2 linked regions of the Alkalihalobacterium alkalinitrilicum genome follow. The protein of the gene in region 1 interacts with the protein of each later gene in a pairwise test. Links are inferred from orthologs where the notes say so. Each region holds a gene or a part of one and is shown on either strand. Other genes may lie near its edges.

Evidence for each region.
Region 2: the proteins of leuS (region 1) and ligA interact in binary tests that used the Escherichia coli proteins (3 or more experiments, as listed by UniProt). The link is inferred for Alkalihalobacterium alkalinitrilicum from one-to-one orthologs.

What each region holds. Positions count from the first base shown.
Region 1 is NZ_KV917368.1:4,486,684-4,492,236, forward strand. Bases 1,041-4,138 are described here. They hold leuS (leucine--tRNA ligase), read left to right. Parts: upstream 1,041-1,428; coding sequence 1,429-3,849; downstream 3,850-4,138. Also shown: BK574_RS21780 (MDR family MFS transporter), read left to right, coding at 1-846; BK574_RS21790 (long-chain fatty acid--CoA ligase), read left to right, coding at 4,335-5,553.
Region 2 is NZ_KV917368.1:3,322,231-3,327,627, reverse strand. What follows is about bases 1,445-4,386. They hold ligA (NAD-dependent DNA ligase LigA), read left to right. Parts: upstream 1,445-1,880; coding sequence 1,881-3,893; downstream 3,894-4,386. Other genes in these bases: BK574_RS16005 (CamS family sex pheromone protein), read left to right, coding at 4,004-4,386; pcrA (DNA helicase PcrA), read left to right, coding at 1,445-1,864. Also shown: more of pcrA, read left to right, coding at 1-1,444; more of BK574_RS16005, read left to right, coding at 4,387-5,176. UniProt on the Escherichia coli protein: DNA ligase that catalyzes the formation of phosphodiester linkages between 5'-phosphoryl and 3'-hydroxyl groups in double-stranded DNA using NAD as a coenzyme and as the energy source for the reaction.

The DNA of each region.
Region 1 (5,553 bases):
GGTGGTAGAAAAGCGTTTAACGCGATGTATGTTGCACAAAATGTAGGAGTCGCTTTAGGGACAGCGCTTGCTGGAGTAGTTGCTTCTATTAAAATGGACTATATTTTTATTTCAAATGGAATCGTTTATTGTTTATTCCTTTTGCTGGCAGTCATTGGATTTCGAAAAATCGAAGCGGAAAAATCAATATCACAAGCTACTTCAAATGTATTTGAACAAAAAAGGCATTTTTCGCTTAGTCGACCATTTATCGCATTACTTATTGTTCTTATAGGATATTTTATTTGTTGGGTCGCATATGTTCAATGGCAGTCGAATATTTCTGTGTATACGCAACAGTTAGGAATTTCACTAACTCAATATAGTGTGCTGTGGACGATTAATGGCGCGATGATTGTGTTGTGTCAGCCGATAATTGCTTTTATTGTTCGTAAATGGGTGCATACGTTAAAGTCGCAAATCTATACGGGATTAGTTATATTTATATTTTCGTTCTTTGTGCTGTCGCAGGCACAAGTTTTTTCGATGTTCATTGCTGCAATGGTCATTTTAACGATTGGTGAAATGTTTATCTGGCCAGCGATCCCTACAATTGCACATAAGCTCGCTCCTGAAGGGAAGGCTGGATTTTATCAAGGGGTTGTGAATAGCGTTGCTACGGGTGGAAGAATGGTTGGTCCTTTTATTGGCGGACTAATTGCTGAAGCTTTTGGCATGGTTACGTTATTCTATGCAATTATGATCCTTTTCTTTGTGGCCTTCGTTTCGACAGCTTTGTATGACCGTGTGTTGAAACAACCAAAATCAGTTCAAGAACATGCAACCAACCAAACGTTTCAACCTTAAGTTGAAAAAAATAGTATTTTTTTAGTGGAAATTGGTAATAATGGTCTTGACAGAAAATCGACAAGTTCATACAATAGCAAATATAACTTTAATCATTTTTCTCACAATTTTACACATGCTAATAACGATGAAGAGGAATAGTAGTGAAGTATCTCGTAATTAGAGAATTGACGGTTGGTGAAAGTCAATCGATGATACCCACGAACTCGCCTTAAAGTTGCAGAAGTGAACGATTAGTAGCTGCTGCCGTATACCGCGTTAAGGTTACTAAAGTGAGTATAAATCTGTTGTTTATGCTAATTTGGGTGGTACCGCGGGAATTTTTACAATTGTGAACAACCTCTCGTCCCTAACGATAACGCTAGGGGTGGGAGGTTTTTTTATTGAGTCATATGGTAGTTTACAGCTGATGTTTAACTTTTTTCAGCTCTCCAGTTGCCTTTGTCTATCAAAACACTCAAGAATATGTTGATGCTGATGGCGTCATAGACTGGAGGATCAGTGGATTTAGCGAAACTGGTCTATAAAATAAATTGAACTAAACCATTACATATTAATAAACCATCAATAGGAGGAAAAAGAATGTCTTTTCAACATCAAGCAATCGAGAAGAAGTGGCAACAATATTGGGAAGAGAATAAAACATTTAAAACGGTAGATGAGTTAGAAAAAAAGAAATTTTATGCTTTAGATATGTTTCCTTACCCTTCAGGAGCAGGTCTGCACGTTGGGCATCCTGAAGGATATACGGCAACGGATATTTTATCAAGGATGAAACGGATGCAAGGCTACAATGTTCTTCATCCAATGGGTTGGGATGCTTTTGGTCTTCCAGCTGAACAATATGCATTAGATACGGGAAAACACCCGAGAGATTTCACACAACAAAATATTGATAACTTCCGTAGACAAATTAAAGCGCTTGGTTTTTCATATGATTGGGATCGTGAAGTTGATACGACGGATCCTGATTATTATAAGTGGACACAGTGGATTTTCATCCAATTATATAATAAAGGTTTAGCTTATGTTGATGAAGTTGCAGTAAACTGGTGTCCTGCATTAGGCACTGTATTAGCAAATGAAGAAGTGATCGATGGAAAAAGTGAACGTGGTGGGCATCCTGTAGAACGACGTCCAATGAAGCAATGGGTATTAAGAATTACAAAATATGCGGACCGCTTATTGGAGGACTTAGAGGAGCTTGACTGGCCTGAAAGTATTAAAGATATGCAGCGTAATTGGATCGGCAAATCAGAAGGTGCAGAAGTCAGCTTCATGATTGATGGTTTTGATGAGGCGATTACGGTGTTTACGACTCGCCCTGATACGTTATTTGGGGCAACGTATATGGTGTTAGCTCCAGAACATAAACTCATTGATCAAATCACAACAGATGAACAAAAAGAAGCGATTGAAACGTATAAGAAAAAAGTTGCAACGAAAAGTGATCTCGAGCGTACTGAGTTATCGAAAGAAAAAACAGGGGTATTTACTGGGGCGTATGCCATCAACCCAGTGAATGGCGAGAAGATTCCGATTTGGATTGCTGATTATGTACTAGTAAGTTATGGTACAGGGGCGATCATGGCTGTTCCTGCGCATGACGAAAGAGACTATGAGTTTGCTAAAGAGTTTAATCTTGAAATTAAAGAAGTAGTTGCTGGTGGAAACATTGAGGAAGAGGCCTACACAGGTGACGGTCATCATGTGAACTCAGGTTTTCTCGATGGTTTAAATAAAGAAGATGCGATTGCGAAAATGCTTGAGTGGCTTGAAGTCGAAAGTAAAGGTACGAAAAAAATTACGTATCGTCTTCGTGATTGGTTGTTTAGTCGCCAACGCTATTGGGGTGAACCTATTCCAATTATTCATTGGGAAGATGGAACGATGACGCCTGTAGCTGAACAAGAGTTGCCGTTAATTCTTCCTGAAATGGATGAAATTAAACCGTCTGGAACAGGAGAATCACCTCTTGCTAACGCAACAGACTGGTTAGAAGTCGTTTGTCCAGATACTGGGAAAAAAGGACGACGCGAAACGAATACAATGCCGCAATGGGCGGGTAGCTGCTGGTACTACTTACGTTATATTGATCCGAAAAATAGTGAAAAGCTTGCTGACCCAGAAAAGATTAAACATTGGCTGCCAGTTGATATTTACATCGGCGGAGCAGAGCATGCAGTCCTTCACTTGTTATATGCACGATTCTGGCATAAAGTTTTATACGATATCGGTGTCGTTCCAACGAAAGAACCGTTCCAAAAGCTATTTAACCAAGGGATGATTCTTGGTGAAAATAATGAAAAAATGAGTAAATCGAAAGGGAATGTCGTGAACCCAGACGATATTATTGACAGTCATGGCGCTGATACTCTTCGTTTGTATGAGATGTTTATGGGACCACTTGATGCTTCAATTGCATGGTCAGAGAATGGTTTGGATGGGGCGCGTCGCTTCTTAGATCGTATTTATCGTTTGTTCATTGATGAAGCAAGCGGTGAACTAAACTCAATGATTACGGATGAAGCGGGTTCTGAAGGATTAACGCGTACGTACCATCAAACCGTGAAAAAAGTAAGCGAAGATTTTGAAGGGTTACGCTTTAATGTCGGAATTTCTCAGTTAATGGTCTTCATTAATGAAGCATATAAGCAAGAACAACTTCCTAAGTCTTTAATGGAAGGCTTCGTGAAATTAATTGCTCCTGTAGCTCCTCATTTAGCTGAAGAACTATGGCATAAACTTGGGCATCAGGAAACACTTGCGTATGAGGCTTGGCCTACATACGACGAAAAATATTTAGTTGAAGATGAGATTGAAATCGTTGTTCAAGTAAATGGAAAAGTTAAAGCGAAGTTAGTCATTCCAAAAGAGGCAAGTAAAGAGCAAATGGAAGAACTAGCGCAATCAGATGAAAAAGTAAAAGAAGCGACAAATGGGAAAACCATTAGAAAAGTAATTGCTGTTCCTGGAAAGCTTGTTAATATCGTTGCAAATTAAAATGGTATAGCTACGTAATGAGTGAGACGTTATTGTTCAATAATGTCTCACTCATTTTCATTTTATTATACTAACATTCATCAACAAGTTTAAACTTGTTGATGAATGTTAGTAATGTGTATAAGTCTGTGGATAATAAGGTTATTTATCCACATATATAGAAAAAAGGAAAAAAAGTCTAGTAATAATACTTATTTTTTGTTCACACTTTGTGAGTTTAATTATCCACAACATGTGAATAACTTTAGTTCTAGTGCTTAATGTGAAAGAATTCATTATTCAAATAAAATAGTGTGACATTAAAGTTAACAAGATAGAGAATGGTGTACTAGCGTGAATTTTCAAGTTAAATTAGATAGAAAAATAAAAATATTTTGTCTAATTGTGTCGTTTTTGTTGACATTTTGTAAGAGTTTTCATAAAATTCATATTAACCGACCGAGCAATCGGTCTTCTGAAATGTACTGAAGGGGAGGGCGATTAATATGATGAATGTACCGCTAACAATAAGTTCAATGCTAGAGAGAGCGGAGAAAGTTTTTCCTAAGAAGGGTGTAGTATCAAGGACGTTATCAAAAATTCATCGATTAAGTTATAAAGAAATTGGTGAACGAACTCGGAGGCTGGCAAGTTCACTTGAAAGATTAGGGGTTAAAGAGGGTGATAAAGTTGCGACGTTTGCTTGGAATCAACATCGCCACCTTGAAACCTATTTTGCAGTTCCGAGTATAGGTGCAGTTCTGCATATGGTGAATATTCGGCTATCTGAAGAACATATCTCATATATTATTAATCATGCAAACGATCGAATTTTAATTATTGATGAGGATTTATTGCCGATTATAGAAAGTGTTAAGGATGAGTTAAAGACAGTTGAAGCCTTTGTGTTAATGACGGATAAAGAAGAGCTTCCAGAAACGACTTTAGAACCTCTCTATTCGTATGAAGAACTTATCGCGCAAGGTGACAAGGATTTTCAATTTAGAAAAGATATTGACGAAAATGCTCCAGCAGGTATGTGCTATACTTCCGCAACAACAGGAAATCCAAAAGGAGTCATTTATAGTCACCGGTCATTAACTTTACATAGTATGATGCTTGGCAATGCAGACACAATGGCAATATCTGAAAATGATGTTTGTATGCCGATCGTTCCAATGTTCCATGTTAACGCATGGGGATTACCGTATGCGGCTACATGGTTTGGAACACAGCAAGTGTTACCAGGGCCGAATTTTACCCCTGAAGTTATCACAGATCTTATTGAGAAAGAACGGGTTACAATTACAGCAGGTGTACCAACAATTTGGCTTGGTGTTCTAAATATACTAGAAAAAGAGAAACGTGATATGAGTAGCTTAAGAGCTGTTGTTTGTGGGGGATCTGCGGCACCGATGTCGATGATACAAAAGTATGAAGAAGAGTATGGTATACCGTTTATTCATGCATATGGTATGACAGAAACAACGCCAATCGTAGCGATCTCTCGTTTGAAAAGTTATCAACAAACACTTAGCAACGATGAAAAACTTGAAATACGCTCTAAACAAGGGTTATTTGTCCCAGGAGTCGATATGAAAGTTGTGAATGAAAATGGACCAGTCAAGTGGAATGGACAAGACATGGGAGAACTTCTATTAAGAGGGAATTGGATCGCGGATAGCTATTATAAAGATGAAAGAAGTATAGATACATTTAAAGATG
Region 2 (5,397 bases), 1.2 Mb from region 1 along the record:
GTCCGATCAATTGTCCGTGATTAAACAAATTTTAAAAACAAAAAATATTGATCCGAAAAAATTTGAGCCCAGAAGTATTTTAGGTACGATTAGTTCTGCCAAAAATGAATTGAAAAGAGCGGAAGAATTCTCCAAAACAGCAAGTAGTCTGTATGAACAAACTGCAGCGGAAGTTTATGTGGAGTATGAGAAGCAGTTAAGGAAAAATCAATCATTAGACTTTGATGATCTTATCATGACAACGATTAGGCTGTTTAAACTTGTACCTGAAGTTCTGGAATATTATCAACGAAAATTTCAATATATTCACGTCGATGAGTATCAGGATACAAATAAAGCTCAATACGTACTAGTGAATATGCTTGCTGAAAAGTATAAAAATATTTGTGTTGTTGGAGACTCGGATCAATCTATTTATCGTTGGCGTGGTGCGGATATTGCTAATATCCTTTCATTTGAAAAAGACTATCCAAGCGCAACTGTTATTTTGTTAGAGCAAAATTACCGATCGACAAAAACAATCTTAGAAGCAGCAAACAAGGTGATCGAAAAGAACTCTAAAAGAAAGCCAAAAAAGCTTTGGACTGAAAATGAAGAAGGATGTAAAATTGTTCGTTATGAAGCTGATACTGAGCAAGATGAGGCATATTACGTTATTGGAAAAATTAAAGAAGCGACGCGTAGCGGCAGTAGTAACTCTGATGTAGCGATACTTTACCGTACGAATGCTCAATCCCGTGTGATGGAGGAATTACTTGTTAAATCGAATATTGAATATAACATTGTCGGCGGGACGAAATTCTATGATCGTAAAGAAATTAAAGATGTTTTGGCCTACTTACGTTTAATTTCAAACCCTGATGATGATATAAGTTTGCAACGTATTATTAACGTTCCGAAACGTGGAATTGGAGCTGCAACGGTTGACCGTATTTTAGAATATGGAGCTAATCAAGGAATTTCTATGTTTCAAGTACTTCAAGAAATTGAACAAGTTGGACTCAGTGCAAGGGTTGTTAGTAAACTTGATGATTTCTCGAAGCAAATGAATAACTGGATTAATATGCAAGAGTATTTATCTGTCACTGAACTTGTTGAGGAAGTTTTGGAGAAATCAGGATACCGTGACATGTTGAAAAATGAAAAAACAATAGAAGCACAAAGTCGACTAGAAAATATTGATGAGTTTTTATCCGTTACTGTTGAATTTGAAAAAAGCAGTGAGGATAAATCGTTAATTGCATTTTTAACGGACCTTGCGCTTGTTGCTGATATTGATCAACTCGATGAAGATAAGGAAAAGCCAACAGAAGTGGTTACATTAATGACAATGCACTCTGCTAAAGGCTTAGAGTTCCCAATTGTCTTTATTATTGGAATGGAAGAAGGGGTTTTTCCGCATAGTCGGTCTCTTTTTGAAGAGGAAGAAATGGAAGAAGAACGTCGTCTAGCGTACGTAGGAATTACTCGAGCAGAGCAACAGCTATACCTAACTAATGCAAGAAGTCGTACATTGTTTGGTCGTACAAATGCGAATGCACCTTCTCGCTTCCTCAAAGAAATTCCTGAATATTGTTTAGAAGAAGTGGAAAAGCCTGAGCCAATGTGGGCTAAAACCTCTCGTCTTAATTCTCCTAGTATGCCTAAACGAAATGTAACATTTTCAAGACCTGTAGCATCGACTTCAGGTGGAGAAGGGTTTGAATGGGCTGTTGGGGATAAAGCAGAGCATGGAAAATGGGGAATTGGTACGGTCGTGAGTAAGAAAGGTGAAGGAGAACATATTGAACTCGATATTGCCTTTCCGAAGCCTATAGGTGTAAAACGGTTAGTGGCAAAATTTGCGCCGATTAAAAAGGTGTAATGAAAGGGGCGATAACATGGAAAAACATGAAGCGAAATCTCGAATTGAAAAGCTTAGAGAGCTTCTAAATGAATATGGTCACCATTACTATGGATTAGACAAACCGATTGTTTCGGATGCCGAATATGATCAATTAATGCAGGAACTGATCTCACTAGAAGAGCAATTTCCTGAATTTATAACGAGTGATTCTCCGACGGTTCGAGTTGGCGGAGAACCTCTCCCATTTTTTGATAAGGTACAGCATGATGTTCCTATGTTAAGCTTAGGAAATGCATTCAATGAAGACGACTTAAGAGACTTTGACCGTCGCGTAAGGCAAGGTTTAACTAACGGGGAACCGACGTATAGTTGTGAATTGAAAATAGATGGACTAGCAGTTTCATTGAAATATGAACAAGGAAAATTTGTTCGTGGGGCGACACGTGGGGATGGCACGATAGGTGAAGACATTACTCAAAATCTAAAAACGATTCGTTCTATTCCTTTGCGCTTAAAAGAAGAAGTCACGATAGAAGTTCGTGGCGAAGCATTCATGCCGAAAAGCTCATTCACGACATTGAATGAGGCAAAAGAAGCTGTGGGAGAAGAAAAATTTGCGAATCCTAGAAATGCAGCTGCCGGCTCCTTACGTCAGTTAAATCCAAAGGTTGCAGCCAAACGGAATCTTGATATCTTTCTCTATTCAATTAGTAGAATTGAAAACGAAACAATCACCTCACACCATCAAGCATTGAATTATATAAAACAGTTAGGGCTAAAAATTAACCAAGAAAGCCGTTATTGTAAAAGAATTGATGAAGTAATTGAGTATGTCCAAAGTTGGGTTGAAAAGCGTGCTAACTTACCGTATGAAATCGATGGGATCGTAATTAAAGTTGACGCCCTCGAGCAACAAAAAACACTAGGCTTTACTGCGAAAAGTCCACGATGGGCGATTGCATATAAGTTTCCAGCAGAAGAAGTTGTAACAAAATTGACTGGTATTGATTTAAATGTTGGTCGTACAGGGGTAGTGACACCAACAGCGATCCTCGAGCCTGTAACGGTTGCTGGGACTACTGTGAAACGCGCTTCTTTACACAATGAAGATTTAATTCGTGAAAAGGATATAAAGATTGGTGATTCGGTTGTCGTAAAGAAAGCTGGAGACATTATTCCAGAAGTTGTTAACGTACTACTTGAATTACGTACGGGCGAAGAGCAAGATTTTCATATGCCAACTCACTGTCCAGAATGTGAAAGTGAGCTTGTTCGACTTGAAGAGGAAGTGGCATTACGATGTATTAACCCGAAATGCCCAGCTCAAATTCGTGAAGGTTTAACACACTTTGTTTCCCGTAACGCGATGAATATCGATGGCTTAGGAGAGAGAGTGATTGCTCAATTATTTGCAGAAGGTCTCGTCGAAGATGTAGCGGATCTTTATAAGTTGAAACGAGAACAACTAATAGAACTAGAGAGAATGGGCGAGAAGTCTGTTGAAAATCTACTAAACGCAATAGAGACCACTAAGATAAATTCGCTAGAGAAATTATTATTTGGTTTAGGGATACGGTTTGTTGGAGCTAAAGCAGCCAAAACGTTAGCGATGCATTTTGAAACGATAGAAGCGATACAAGAAGCGGATTTCGAGACATTGAAATCAGTAAATGAAATTGGTGAAAAAATGGCCAATTCAATTGTTAATTACTTTGAACAAGTTGAGGTACAAGATTTAATTGGTGAACTTCGTGAACTTGGAGTTAATATGACTTACACAGGACCTAAATTACCTTCAACTGAAGATGTTAAGGAAAGTCCATTCTTAAATAAAACCATCGTACTTACTGGGAAATTAACCCAGTTAACGAGAGATGAAGCGAAGCAAAAGATTGAAGCTTTAGGCGGAAAAGTTACGGGAAGTGTTAGTAAAAAAACTGATTTAGTAGTGGCTGGAGAAGATGCAGGTTCCAAGTTAGCCAAAGCAGAACAGTTAGGTATTACCGTATGGAGTGAAGAACAGTTCATTCAAGAAACTGCTAACTAAGTTGCGAAAATGGATATTTTCTCCTCTTAAATAAACGTTTGTTTAAGACGGAATTCACCGATTTCCTTTATGAACAAACATTTTAGAAATATAGATGAGGAGTGGTGAAGATGATAAAACGAGCGATACCGCTTGTACTCTGTAGTGTCATCTTTTTATCAGGTTGTTTTCCTTTTTTACAACCAGAAGAACAGTTAGTAGAAGAGGAAGAGTATGGGGAAGATCAAACTGTTGAATTGAGTCCAGAAGTATATACACCTGAAAATTATTATCGAAGTGTCTTATATGATGGTTCTTATACTCATGGAGAAGCTAGAGGCTTTAGTACTGCCGTCGTACACAATCGATTGGATTTAGAACATTTGGAATTGGGTTTAATGGAACTGGCAAATGAAAGGTTCGATCCAGATAAGTATTTTTTTAGAGAAGGACAATATATTTCTAGAACTGAATTGAATAATTGGTTAATGCGATATGATGAATCGGATAATCCAAATGGTCTAAATCCTGCACTAGGATCTGGTGATACATTAAGGGAACAAGAAGAGAACCAACCGCGCTACCTTTCTCATATACTAGAACATAATTATCTCGTAGAAAATGCAAATGGACAGCTTGAATTAGGTGGAGTTGTCATCGGGCTATCCATGAATACAATTTATAATTATCGAATTTATGACGAGCAAGGTCGGATATACAGGTACGAGGTGGACATCAATCAGTCCAAGTTAGAGTCAGAAGGCAAACGTATGGCCGAAGAAGTGGTGGCGCGTTTGCGTTCCCCAAATCGTGAAGGTGGAATATTAGAAGATGTCCCAATCATTGTTGCTCTGTTTCAAGAGGAAAAACGAGAAGCCATCGTACCTGGTAATTTTATTATGAAGGGTCTTGCTGAGCCACAACGTCAAATTGATAGGTGGCAAGGAATTAATCAAAAGTATTATTTTTACCCTTCTACTCTTGCAAATAATGAACAGCGAAATGACGCTGAACGTTTTTTAAAGTTTAAAGATGAGATCAATGATTTCTTTGATAACTATGTTGGTGTAGTTGGAATGGGGTCTTATAAAGATGAACAACTAAGGGAATTAACGATTGAAATTCCAATTCGTTTTCAAGGGAAGGCTGAGATTATTGCATTAACGCAGTTTTCGGCAGATCGAATTGCTCAACGTTTTCCTAGCAACTTAAAAATTCAAGTTTATATTACTTCTGTTGTTGGCCAAGAAGCAATTATTGTTAGAAACCCTAATGAAGAACCGTTTATTCACGTTTATCGTTAGGAGAAAATAAGTAACAATTAACGTTTAACAAGTAGAGTACTTATTAACAGTAATGGTGAGGGCGAATTCCTATGTGAATTCGTCTATTTGTTTATATGGCGCATTTTTTTCTTGTAATATTTCGATTATTTGACAAGTGTTGTTATAATGGGGTTTATTGCCTATTAGTACGTAATTTGGTATGATCTATTTATTGTGAAAATGAACGCTTTTTGGAGGTG